Regions from separate parts of the Comamonas endophytica genome, predicted to be linked through region 2. Evidence: predicted binding sites of a transcription regulator. Region 2 holds the regulator's gene; each other region holds the start of a gene.

Region 1 (4,280 bases), 1.4 Mb from region 2:
ACTTCGCCGGCAAGGTGGTGGTGGTGTTCTTCGGCTACACCCAGTGCCCCGATGTCTGCCCGACCTCGCTGCAGGAGCTGGCCGAGGCCAAGCGCCAGCTGGGCGCCGAGGGCGATCGCCTGCAGGGCGTCTTCGTCACGCTCGACCCCGAGCGCGACCAGCCCGAGGTGCTCAAGGCCTATATGGAGAGCTTCGACCCCAGCTTCGTCGCGCTGCGCGGCACGCCCGAGCAGACGGCAGCCATGGCCAAGGATTTCAAGATCTTCTACAAGAAGGTCGAAGGCCGCACGCCGCAAAGCTACACCCTCGACCATTCGGCTGGCAGCTATGTGTACGACACCCAGGGCCGCCTGCGCGTCTATCAGCGCTATGGCAGCGGGCCGCAGGTACTGACAGCGGATGTGAAGGCGTTGTTGACAGAGAAGGCGTAAGCCCTGGCGCAGGCCCTGAGGAAGGGCCTGCGTCAACTCACTGCGCCGTGATCTTCTGGCTCCGGATGATCTCCCCCATCACTTGCACATCGGTGCGGATGCGGTTGGCCAGGCCTTCGGACGAGGTGCCCGCCACCTGCCAGCCCTGGGCAAACAGCTTGGCGCGGATGTCCGGGCTGCGTGCGATCTCGCTGAACAGCGTGCCCAGGCGCTGCACCAGCGGCTGGGGCATCGAGCGCGGCGCGGCCACCGCGTTCCAGATTTCCATCTGGTAGTTGGCAATGCCGGCTTCGGTCAGGCTCGGGTATTCGGGCACCAGCGAGGAACGGTTGGTGGAAGTCACTCCGATCACGCGCAGCTTGCCGGCGCGCGCCTGGGCCGCGGCCATGGCCGGGGGCAGCAGCGCCAGCTGGATCTGCTCGCCGATGATGCCGTTGATCACCTGCGGGTTGCCGGGGTAGGGCACATGCAGCGGCGCAATGCCGGCGCGCGCCTTGAGCAGTTCCATGCCGATATGCGCGACGGTACCTATGCCGGGGCTGCCGTAGCTCCAGCGGTCGCCGCTGGCGCGCGCGGCCGCGAAGAACTCTGCGGCCGTGGCGCCGGGGGCATTGGCGGACGCGGCCAATGCCAGCGGGGCGGTGGCCACCAGGCTCACCGGCTGCAGATCCTTGAGCGGATCGTAGGTGGCCTTGGGGTTGATCAGCTTGGCAATGGTCATGTTGCCATTGATCATCAGGCCCAGCGTGTGGTCGTCGGTGGCATGCGCCACTGCCTCGGCGCCGATGTTGCCGCCGGCACCGACCTTGTTCTCGACCACCACCGGCTGGCCCAGCAGCCTGGCCAGCGGCTCCGCCAGCGTGCGCGCGACCAGGTCGGGCGACGACCCGCCGGGAAAGCCGACGATCAGCTTCACCGGGCGCGTGGGCCAGGGGGCAGCGCCTGCCTGCGCGCAGGCCACGGCCGGAACGGCGGCGGCCACCACGGCGCAGGCCGCCGAGGCCAGCAGCGTGCGGCGGGTCAGTCTGGAAATCATGCGAACTCCTCGGATCGTTATCGGTAGGTGTGACTGGCGCGCCATGAAAAAAGCGCACTGCCCGACAGGGCAGTGCGCCGATTATCTCCGCCGCAGAATCAAGCGTATTCGGCCAGCGTCTTTTTCATCTTCTTCATCGCGGCCGCCTCGATCTGGCGGATGCGCTCGGCGCTCACGCCATAGACGGCGGCGAGTTCGTGCAGCGTCATGCCGCCCGAGCCATCGTCGTTGACCTTGAGCCAGCGCTCCTCGACGATGCGCCGGCTGCGCTCGTCCAGGCCGCCCAGCGCCAGGCTGATGCCGTCCGTGGCCAGCGCGTCGCGCTGGCGCGACTCGATCATTGCCGTAGGCTCATGCGAGCCATCGGCCAGGTAGGCGATGGGGCCGAAGGCGTTCTCGCCGTCATCGGCGGGCGAGGGATCGAGCAGCACGTCGCCGCCCGACATCCGGGTCTCCATCTCGATGACTTCCTCGCGCTTGACATTGAGCTTCTTCGCGACGGTGTCGACCTGCTGCGCGCTGAGCGTGTCGCGGTGCGTGCCTTCGTCCAGCGCCGCGGCGTCGGCCTTCAGGCCCTGCTTCATCGAACGCAGGTTGAAGAACAGCTTGCGCTGGGCCTTGGTCGTGGCCAGCTTGACCATGCGCCAGTTCTTCAGGATGTATTCGTGGATCTCGGCCTTGATCCAGTGCATGGCGTAGCTCACCAGGCGCACGCCCTGGTCGGGGTCGAAACGCTTGACGGCTTTCATCAGGCCGACGTTGCCCTCCTGGATCAGATCGCCATGCGGCAGGCCGTAACCCAGGTATTGGCGCGAGATGGCCACCACCAACCGCAGATGCGACATCACCAGACGGCCGGCTGCGTCCAGATCGCTGTCATTCTTGAGGCGACGGGCGTAGTCCTGTTCCTCTTCCAGCGTGAGCATGGGAAGGCGGTTGACGGCCGTGATGTAGGCATCCAGATTGCCCAGCGGGGGCACCAGCGCCCAGGGGTTGGCTGGTGCCAGGGTGGTCGTCGCAGCGGTTGCGGATGTGGAGGTCATTGAAGTCCTTTCTTCCATATCTTCATATTAGCAGTCTATTAGAGGGAGTGCTAAAGGCGAAGTTCCTTAACCATTGACGGCCTGTGCCAACCTCATCCGTAGGTCGCGCCTGACCTTGCCTCCAGGTTGGGCTCCAGCGCCCATCTAGACTGTTTGCCTCTTTGCTTCACATTCCAGCATGTCCTCTGAACCATCCTGGGTCGCACTGTGCGTCGTCACCACGACGGTGGCCAGTGCCGAAGACGCACGGCAGTTGGCCGTAACCATGCTGCAGGCACGGCTTGCGGCCTGCGTGCAAACCGAGCCCATCACTTCCCACTACTTCTGGCAACACGCATTGCAGGAGGAGAACGAATGGCGCGTGGTGTTCAAGACCCTGCCCGACACGCTGCCGCAGCTCATGCAGCGGCTGCGCGCCGAGCACCCCTACGAGGTGCCGCAGCTGCTGGTGCGCACCGAGCAGTGCCTGGGGGACTACACGCAGTGGGTGCGTGACTGCCTTTAGCTGAGCAGCGCCTGCGCGAACTCGCGGGCGTTGAAGGTCTCGAGGTCCTCGAGCTTCTCGCCCACGCCAATGAAGTACACCGGAACGGGGCGCTCCTGCGCGATCGCGGCCAGCACGCCGCCCTTGGCGGTGCCGTCGAGCTTGGTCACGATCAGGCCGGTCAGTTGCAGCGCGTCGTCGAACGCGCGCACCTGCGCCAGCGCGTTCTGGCCGGTGTTGCCGTCGATCACCAGCAGCACCTCGTGCGGCGCCGTGGCATCGGCCTTGGTGACCACGCGGCGGATCTTCTTGAGCTCCTCCATCAGGTGCAGCTGGGTGGGCAGGCGGCCCGCGGTATCGACCAGCACCACATCCTTCTTGCGCGCCTTGCCCGCCGTCACGGCATCGAAGCTCACGGCCGCGGGGTCGCCGCCCTGCTGGCTGACGATCTCCACGGTATTGCGCGTGGCCCAGACGCCGAGCTGCTCGCGCGCGGCCGCGCGGTAGGTGTCGGCCGCGGCCAGCAGCACGCTGGCGCCTTCGTCGGCCAGATGCTTGGTGAGCTTGCCGATGGAGGTGGTCTTGCCTGCGCCGTTGACGCCCGCGACCATGATGACGGTGGGCGTGAACTGGCCGATCACCAGCGGCTTTTCCAGCGGCTGCAGCAGGTCGGCAAGCGACTGGGCCAGCAGTTCCTTCACGGCCGCCGGGTCGGTGGCCTTGGTCTCCTTGACGCGGCGCTTGAGGTCGGTGAGCAGATGCTGCGTGGCCTTGACGCCGGTGTCGGCCATCAGCAGCGCATCTTCGAGCTCTTCATACAGCGCTTCGTCGATCTTGGTGCCGGTGAACACCGTGGAGATGCTGGAGCCGGTCTTGCGCAGACCGGCCTTGAGCCGGCCCAGCCAGTGGGCGCGCTCCGCCGGGGGCACCGCGGGTGCGGGGACTGGCATGGGTGCAGGCACAGGCACGGGTGCGGCGGGCGGGGCAGGAGGGGGGAGCGCTGCGCTGGCGGGAACGGCCGGCGCCGGCGCCGGCTTGCCCGCGCCGAACATCTGGCGCAGGCGGTCCATGGCGCCCGGCGCGGCCGGCGGACCTGACGCTGGCGCCGCGTCCGACCCGCGGGCGGCAGACTCCGGGATAATCTGCGGATCAATTTCCGGCACGGGTGCGTGCTGGGTAGGCGCGGACGCGGGCGTGCTCGCCGGCTCATCGGCAGGCGGCACGGCGGAAGGAAGGGGCTTTTTTTTGAAAAAACTGAACATTGGCAGGTTCGTAGAATCTCAGCA
Region 2 (4,280 bases):
GCCGCGGCAACCCGCCCGGCTCCTTCATCGACTGGACTGCGCAGCAGTGGCGCGAGGTGGTCGATGTCAACCTCAACGGCATGTTCTATTGCCTGCAGCAGGCCTTCAAGGTGATGCAGAGCCAAAGCCCGCAGGGCGGGCGCATCATCAACAACGGCTCGATCTCGGCGCATGCGCCGCGCCCGAATTCGATCGCCTACACCGCGACCAAGCATGCGGTGATGGGGCTGACCAAGACCGCGGCGCTCGATGGCCGACAGTACGACATCGCCGTGGGGCAGATCGACATCGGCAACGCGCTGACCGAGCTGGCCGAGCGCATGACGCAGGGCGTGCCCCAGGCCAATGGCGAGATCGCCGTCGAGCCGACCATGGATGTGGGCGTGGTGGGCCAGTCGGTGCTGTACATGGCCAATCTTCCGCTCGAGGCCAACGTGCTGTTCCACACCGTCATGGCCACCAAGATGCCTTTCGTCGGCCGGGGCTGAGGCCTGATCAGGCCAACGCTGCACGGGGTCGGTGGACCTATCCCGTGTGGCGGTATAGGGAATCCGCTGTAATGGAAGCTTGTGCAATGGGAACCATGCAATGACCACCAAGACCTCGCTGGACAAATCGAAGATCAAATTCCTGCTGCTGGAAGGCATCCACCCCAGCGCGCTGCAGCTGCTGCACAAGGCCGGCTACACCAACGTCGAGACCATCACGGGCGCGCTGCCCAATGACGAGCTGATGCGCAAGATCGCCGACGTGCACTTCGTCGGCATCCGCTCGCGCACCCAGCTGACCGAGGAAGTGTTCCAGGCGGCGCAGAAGCTCGTCGCCGTGGGGTGCTTTTGCATCGGCACCAACCAGGTCGACCTGAACGCCGCGCGCCAGCGCGGCATCGTGGTGTTCAACGCCCCCTACTCCAACACCCGCTCGGTGGCCGAGCTGGTGCTGGGCGAAGCCATCCTGCTGCTGCGCGGCATTCCCGCGAAGAACGCGGCGGCGCACCGCGGCGGCTGGCTCAAGACGGCCGAGAACTCCTACGAGATCCGTGGCAAGACGCTGGGCATCGTCGGCCACGGCTCGATCGGCAGCCAGCTGTCGGTGCTGGCCGAGGGCCTGGGCATGCAGGTGCAGTTCCACGACATCGTCACCAAGCTGCCGCTGGGCAACGCGCGCCAGGCGGCCTCGCTGCAGGAGCTGCTGGCGACCAGCGACATCGTCAGCCTGCACGTGCCCGAGCTGCCCTCGACGCAATGGATGATCGGCGCCGCCGAACTGGCGGCCATGAAGCCCGGAGCGATCCTGATCAACGCCTCGCGCGGCACGGTGGTGGAGATCGACGCGCTGGCCGATGCGCTCAGGTCGGGCCATCTGCTGGGCGCCGCGCTCGACGTGTTCCCCGTCGAGCCGCGCACCAACAAGGATGAATTCATCTCCCCGCTGCGCGGCCTGGACAACGTCATCCTGACCCCGCACATCGGCGGCTCGACCATGGAGGCGCAGGCCAACATCGGCCTCGAAGTCGCGGAGAAGCTGGTCAAATACAGCGACAACGGCACCTCGATCTCGGCCGTGAACTTCCCCGAGGTCGCGCTGCCGCCGCACCCCGGGCAAAAGCGCATCCTGCACGTGCACCACAACGTGCCTGGCGTGCTCTCGGCCATCAACCAGGTGTTCGCGCAGCACGGCATCAACATCGCCGGGCAGTACCTGCGCACCGACGAGAAGCTGGGCTATGTGGTGATGGACATCGGCGACACGCAGGAGCTGCCGATGGCGCAGCTGCTGGATATCGCGGGGACGATCCGCTGCCGCGTGCTGCTCTGAGCCTGAAGACAAAAAAGCCAACCCCAGGGGGTTGGCTTTTTCAACTGGTGGGCCTCCCGTGAGTCGAACACGGCACCAACGGATTATGAGTCCGCTGCTCTAACCAAGCATGAGCTAGAGGCCCGCAAACCTGAAGCCAGGGACTTGAGCTGCCCTGGCAAAACCCGCTCATTGTAGACGCTATCGGCGATGGCTCAGCGCATTGGTCACGAGCTTCGAGGTGATGTCGACAATCTGGATCATCCTGTCGTAGTGCATGCGCGTCGGGCCGATCACGCCCAGGGTGCCGACGACCTTGCCGTCGACCTCGTAGGGCGCGCTCACCACCGACAGCTCCTCGAAGGGCACCACATGGCTTTCGCCGCCGATGTAGATGCGCACGCCCTCGGCCTGGTTCGAGATGTCGAGCAGGCGCAGGATCTGCGTCTTTTGCTCGAAGAGGTCGAAGGCGCGGCGCAGATGGTCCATGTCGCTGGAGAAATCGCTCACGGCCAGGAGATTGCGCTCGCCGGCGATCACGACATCACCCTCCTCGCTGTGGCTTTCGGTGCCGACGTTGACGGCGGCCTGCATCAGCTGCGCGACCTCGCCGCGCAGCCGTTCGACCTCGCCCTTGAGGCGTTCGCGCACCTGTTCCATGGCCAGGCCGGCATAGTTGGCGTTGAGGAAGTTCGCCGCCTCGACCAGCTGCGCGGCGGTGTAGTCGACCTCGGTGAAGATCACGCGGTTCTGCACGTCGCCCTCGGGCGAGACGATGATGACCAGGAAGCGCTTTTCCGACAGGCGCACGAACTCGATCTGGCGGAACACCGAGCTGCGCTTGGGCACCATCACCACGCCGACGAACTGCGACAGGTTCGACAGCAGGTGCGCGGCGTTGGCGATGACCTTCTGCGGCTGCTCGGCCGGCAGCGCGGGCGCATGCAGGCCGTCGCGCTGCACTGTCAACATGGTGTCAACGAACAGACGGTAACCTTTGGCCGTGGGAATACGGCCCGCGGAGGTGTGCGGGCTGACGATCAGGCCGAGCTCCTCGAGGTCGGCCATCACGTTGCGTATGGTTGCAGGCGACAATTCAAGGCCCGAGGCACGCGAAAGCGTACGTGAACCTATTGGCTGGCCGTCGGCGATATATCGCTCGACCAGCGCTTTGAGTAACAACTTGGCACGGTCATCGAGCATGTAGTGATTTTAATGATGTAATTTCAAAATGACTTCTAAGTTCCGCCGCGTCGCGCTGATAGGGAAATACCAGTCGCCCGCCTCCAGCAGCGCCAGCCCCGACAGCGTCCGCCACGCCCTCCAGGATATCGCCAGCTTCGTGACCCGGCAGGGCTGCGAAGTCATCGTCGATGCGGATTCGGCCGCCAATGCCGGCATCGAGGGCTACCAATCGATGGATATCGACGGCCTGGGCACGCATTGCGACCTCGGGCTGGTCGTGGGCGGCGACGGCACCATGCTGGGCATCAGCCGCCATCTGGCGCGCTACGGCACGCCGCTGATCGGCATCAACCAGGGGCGCCTGGGCTTCGTCACGGACATTCCGCTGGGAGATTATCAGGCCCCCCTCACGCCCATGCTCCAGGGGGAATATGAGGAAGACCTGCGGCCCATGATCCGCGCGCGCGTCATGCGCGGCGAGCAGCTGGTGTTCGAGGCGCTGGCGATGAACGACGTCGTGGTCAACCGCGGCGGCACCTCGGGCATGGTCGAGCTGCGCGTCGAGGTCGGCGGGCATTTCGTCGCCAACCAGCGCGCCGACGGCCTGATCATCGCCACGCCCACGGGCTCGACGGCCTATGCGCTGTCGGTGGGCGGCCCGATGATGCACCCCTCGATTCCCGCCTGGGTCATGGCGCCGATCGCGCCGCACACCTTCTCCAACCGGCCCATCGTGCTGTCGGATGCGACCGAGGTCGCCATCGAGGTGGTGGGCGGGCGCGATGTCAGCGCCAATTTCGACATGCAGTCGCTGGCCTCGCTGCTGCATGGCGACCGCATCCTGGTGACCAAGGCGGAACATTCGGTGCGCTTCCTGCACCCCAAGGGCTGGAATTACTTTGCCACCCTGCGCAAGAAACTGGGCTGGAACGAGGGGATGAATTGATATGGCGCTCAAACGCATTGCACTGCGCGACTTTGTCATCGTCCAGGCGCTGGACCTGGATCTGCACGGCGGCTTCACCGCGCTGACCGGCGAGACCGGCGCCGGCAAGTCCATCCTGATCGACGCGGTGCAGCTGGCCCTGGGCGCGCGCGCCGATGCCGGCGTGGTGCGCGAAGGCGCGTCGCAGGCCGACATCTGCGCCGAATTCGAGTGCCCGGCGCGGCTCAAGCCCTGGCTCGAGGAAGGCGGTTTCGCGCTGGAGGACACGCTGCTGCTGCGCCGCGTGATCGACGCGCAGGGCCGCAGCCGCGCCTGGATCAACGGCGCGCCCGCCACCGCCACGCAGCTGCGC
Region 3 (4,280 bases), 170 kb from region 2:
GACGCCGACATCAAGCGCCAGCGCCAGACACTGATCCGCGACCGCAGCGCCATGGACGCGGACCTGCGGCTCGCGCGGCTGATCGTGGTGGACGCGCAGCAGCGCAGCGAGGCGCTGCGCACCCGCGAGCGCGACCTGTTCCAGGCGCAGTTGACCGACCGTGCCCCCTTCCCTCTGGGCGGCGCGTTCTGGCGCGAGCTGGCGCAGGCCTGGCCGGACGACCGCGCGCGCCTGGCGCCGCTGGCGGACGAGCTGCAGGCCGCCGGCGCAAGGCTGGCTGCTCCAGGAAACCGTGGCTCCGTGCTGCTGGCGCTGGTGCTGGCGCTGCTGGCCATCACCGTGGGCGACGTGCTGGCCGAACGCGGCCTGGCGCGCCTGGCGCAGCAGGTGCTGCCGGGCGGGCGGCTGCGGCGCTCGCTGCTGGTCATCGCCATCGTCGTGGTCAACATGACGGTGGTGGCGCTGGCGCTGCAGGGCTTCCTGCAGACGCTGCGCGCGCGCGCCGACTTCGGCCCGATGTCGGGCAAGCTGGTGGCACTGGTCGACGAGTCCGTGCTGTACATCGTCTACGTGACCAGCCTGGGCCGCGCGCTGCTGGCCAACGCCCGGCCGTCGTGGCGGCTGCCGGCGCTGTCCAATGAACTGGCGCTGCGGCTGCGCCTCTATCCCTGGCTGGTGGCGCTGGTCAGCGTGCTGGTGTGGATCCCCACGCAGGTCGCCGGCATCTCCGAGCTCAGCACCGCCGCGCTGCGTGCCTGCCAGGGCATCACCGCGATGGCGCTGGTGCTGATGATCGCGGCCACGCTGGTGCGCCTGCGCACGCCGCAGCCGCAGCCACAGCAGGAGCAGGACGACAAGGCAACGCCACCCGAGCCGCGCCCACTGTGGGTCGGGCTGGCGCTGGGCCTGGTCACGCTGGCGCTGGTGGGCGTGGTGCTGCTGGTGGGCGTCGGCTACATCAGCGTGGCCAGCCTGGTGGCCACGCAGCTGGCCTGGACCGGCCTGGTGGCCATCAGCTTCTACGTGCTGTTCAAGTTTGCCGACGACCTGTTCATGGCACTCGTGTCCTCGCGCGGCGAATTCGGCCAGCGCCTGCAAAAGAGCTTCCACTTCTCGTCCAGCACGCTCGACCAGGCGGCGGTGGTGCTGTCGGCGCTGGCGCGCGTGCTGCTGTTCCTGTACATGCTGATCGCGCTGGGTGCGCAGCTGGGCACGCGCCCGGACGAGGTGCTGCAGCAGACCGACCGCATCAGCGCCGGCCTCACGATCGGTGAATTCCAGATCAAGCCCGGGGCGATCTTCAGCGCGCTGGCGGTGCTGGTCGGCGGCTTCGTGGCGCTGCGCATTTTCCAGCGCTGGCTGCGCGAGCGCTACCTGCCCACCACCACGATGGAGCCGGGCATGCAGAGCTCGCTGTCCACGCTGCTCAACTACGTGGGCGTGGTGCTGGTGGTGGCGGCCGGGCTGTCGGCCATGGGCATCGGCATCAACCGCATCGCCTGGATCGCCAGCGCGCTGTCGGTGGGCATCGGCTTCGGCCTGCAGGCCATCGTGCAGAACTTCATCTCCGGATTGATCCTGCTGGCCGAGCGGCCGGTGAAGGTCGGCGACTGGGTGGTGCTGGGCACGACCGAGGGCGACATCAAGCGCATCAACGTGCGCGCCACCGAGATCCAGCAGGGCGACCGCTCCATCGTCATCGTGCCGAACTCCGAATTCATCACCAAGACGGTGCGCAACATGACGCTGACCAGCGCCGAGGGCCGCGTGCTGATCCGCCTGCCCATGCCGCTGTCGACCGATGCCAAGCGGGTGCGCGAGCTGATGCTGGCAGCATGCAGCGCGCACCCGGGCGTGCTGGAAACGCCGGCACCCTCGCTGAGCCTGGAGGGCATAGAGAACGGCAGCCTGATCTTCCAGGCCATCTGCTACGTTGCCAGCCCGCGCCTGGCCGGCGGCGTGCGCAGCGACCTGCTGTTCACGATCCTCGACGACTTCAAGAACGCCGGCCTGCCGCTGGCCGTGCCCACCATGATGATGGCCACCCCGCCGACGGCGCAGGGCTGAAGTCCCCGCGGCCGGCGGGGTGCCCGGCCGCTCCATCTGTCCACACTCCGCAACAGGCGCTTGCAGCAAAAACCCTTGAAACGGCAAAAATACGCCTTATGATTAGCACTCATTGGAGTAGAGTGCTAACAGCACCTGCCCCAGGCAATTCGAATGCCAAGCCACTTCGGCTTGGCAGTGTTGTTTCAACTGTTGATGTATTTGGAGATGTTATGCAACTTCGTCCTCTGCACGATCGCGTGATCGTCAAGCGCCTTGAAAACGAAACCAAGACCGCTTCCGGCATCTATATCCCCGACAACGCTGCCGAAAAGCCCGACCAGGGCGAGATCCTGGCCGTCGGCCCGGGCAAGAAGAACGACAAGGGCGAGCTGATCTCCCTGAACGTCAAGGTCGGCGACCGCGTTCTGTTCGGCAAGTACAGCGGCCAGACCGTCAAGGTCGATGGCGACGAACTGCTGGTGATGAAGGAAGACGACCTGTTCGCGGTCGTCGAGAAGTGAATCTTCTCCTTCCCAGCATTCCAGTTAACTGAATTCGGAGAATCAAAATGGCAGCTAAAGACGTAGTTTTCGGTGGCGAAGCACGCGCCCGCATGGTTGAAGGCGTGAACATCCTGGCCAATGCGGTCAAGGTGACCCTGGGCCCCAAGGGCCGCAACGTGGTGCTCGAGCGCTCGTTCGGCGCTCCCACCGTGACCAAGGACGGCGTGTCCGTGGCCAAGGAAGTCGAACTCAAGGACAAGCTGCAGAACATGGGCGCCCAGCTCGTGAAGGAAGTGGCTTCCAAGACCAACGACATCGCCGGTGACGGCACGACCACCGCGACCGTGCTGGCCCAGGCCATCGTGCGCGAAGGCTCGAAGTACGTTGCCGCCGGCCTGAACCCCATGGACCTGAAGCGCGGTATCGACAAGGCTGTGGCCGTGCTGGTCGAGCAGCTCAAGAGCCAGTCCAAGGCCACCACCACTTCCAAGGAAATCGCCCAGGTCGGTTCGATCTCGGCCAACTCCGACGAGTCCGTGGGCCAGATCATTGCCAACGCGATGGACAAGGTCGGCAAGGAAGGCGTCATCACCGTCGAAGAAGGCAAGAGCCTGGACAACGAACTCGAAGTCGTCGAAGGCATGCAGTTCGACCGCGGCTACCTGTCGCCCTACTTCATCAACAACCAGGAAAAGCAGTCCGCCATCCTGGACAACCCCTTCGTGCTGCTGTTCGACAAGAAGATCAGCAACATCCGTGACCTGCTGCCCACGCTGGAGCAAGTCGCCAAGGCCGGCCGCCCGCTGCTGATCATTGCCGAAGACGTCGAAGGCGAAGCCCTGGCGACGCTGGTGGTGAACACCATCCGCGGCATCCTGAAGGTCGTGGCCGTCAAGGCGCCTGGCTTCGGCGACCGCCGCAAGGCCATGCTGGAAGACATCGCCATCCTGACGGGCGGCAAGGTCATCGCCGAGGAAGTCGGCCTGACGCTGGACAAGGTCACGCTGGAAGACCTGGGCCAGGCCCAGCGCGTCGAGATCGGCAAGGAAAACACCATCATCATCGACGGTGCTGGCCAGGCTGCTGAAATCGAAGCCCGCGTGAAGCAGATCCGCATCCAGATCGAGGAAGCCACCTCCGACTACGACCGCGAAAAGCTGCAAGAGCGCGTGGCCAAGCTGGCCGGCGGCGTGGCCGTGATCAAGGTCGGCGCTGCCACCGAAGTCGAAATGAAGGAAAAGAAGGCCCGCGTGGAAGACGCACTGCACGCCACCCGTGCAGCTGTGGAAGAAGGCATCGTGGCCGGTGGTGGCGTGGCGCTGCTGCGCGCCAAGCAGGCCGTGGGCCAACTGACCGGCGACAACGCCGACCAGGACGCCGGCATCAAGCTGATCCTGAAGGCTGTCGAAGCGCCCCTGCGCGAGATCGTGTCCAACGCCGGTGGCGAACCCTCGGTCGTGGTCGATGCCGTGCTCAAGGGCCAAGGCAACTTCGGCTTCAACGCCGCCAACGACACCTACGGCGACATGATTGAAATGGGTATCCTGGATCCCACGAAGGTCACGCGCACGGCCCTGCAGAACGCGGCTTCCGTCGCAGCCCTGCTGCTGACGACCGAGTGCATGATCGCCGACGCTCCCAAGGCCGACGCAGCTCCCGACATGGGCGGCATGGGCGGTGGCATGGGCGGCATGGGTGGCATGGGCGGCATGGGCATGTAATTTGCCC

Evidence for each region. Region 2 encodes HrcA, which represses chaperone genes, less so after heat shock. Its sites were predicted from a motif close to TTAGCACTCNNNNNNNNNGAGTGCTAA; they were not measured.
Region 1: rpoH (RNA polymerase sigma factor RpoH) is a predicted target of HrcA. The motif match lies at 2,538-2,564, and genes of this name have one in related genera.
Region 3: M9799_RS05800 (co-chaperone GroES) is a predicted target of HrcA. The motif match lies at 2,170-2,196, and genes of this name have one in related genera.

Annotation. Positions count from the first base shown of each region.
Region 1 is NZ_CP106881.1:2,544,475-2,548,754, forward strand. Features, by position in the region: gene M9799_RS11500 (SCO family protein) at 1-431, shown strand, start outside; gene M9799_RS11505 (Bug family tripartite tricarboxylate transporter substrate binding protein) at 469-1,467, opposite strand; gene rpoH (RNA polymerase sigma factor RpoH) at 1,566-2,510, opposite strand; gene cutA (divalent-cation tolerance protein CutA) at 2,689-3,015, shown strand; gene ftsY (signal recognition particle-docking protein FtsY) at 3,012-4,256, opposite strand.
Region 2 is NZ_CP106881.1:1,132,027-1,136,306, forward strand. Features, by position in the region: gene M9799_RS04945 (SDR family oxidoreductase) at 1-488, shown strand, start outside; gene serA (phosphoglycerate dehydrogenase) at 589-1,818, shown strand; tRNA gene M9799_RS04955 (tRNA-Ile) at 1,864-1,942, opposite strand; gene hrcA (heat-inducible transcriptional repressor HrcA) at 1,999-3,000, opposite strand; gene M9799_RS04965 (NAD kinase) at 3,029-3,928, shown strand; gene recN (DNA repair protein RecN) at 3,930-4,280, shown strand, end outside.
Region 3 is NZ_CP106881.1:1,302,373-1,306,652, forward strand. Features, by position in the region: gene M9799_RS05795 (DUF3772 domain-containing protein) at 1-2,067, shown strand, start outside; gene M9799_RS05800 (co-chaperone GroES) at 2,280-2,570, shown strand; gene groL (chaperonin GroEL) at 2,618-4,273, shown strand.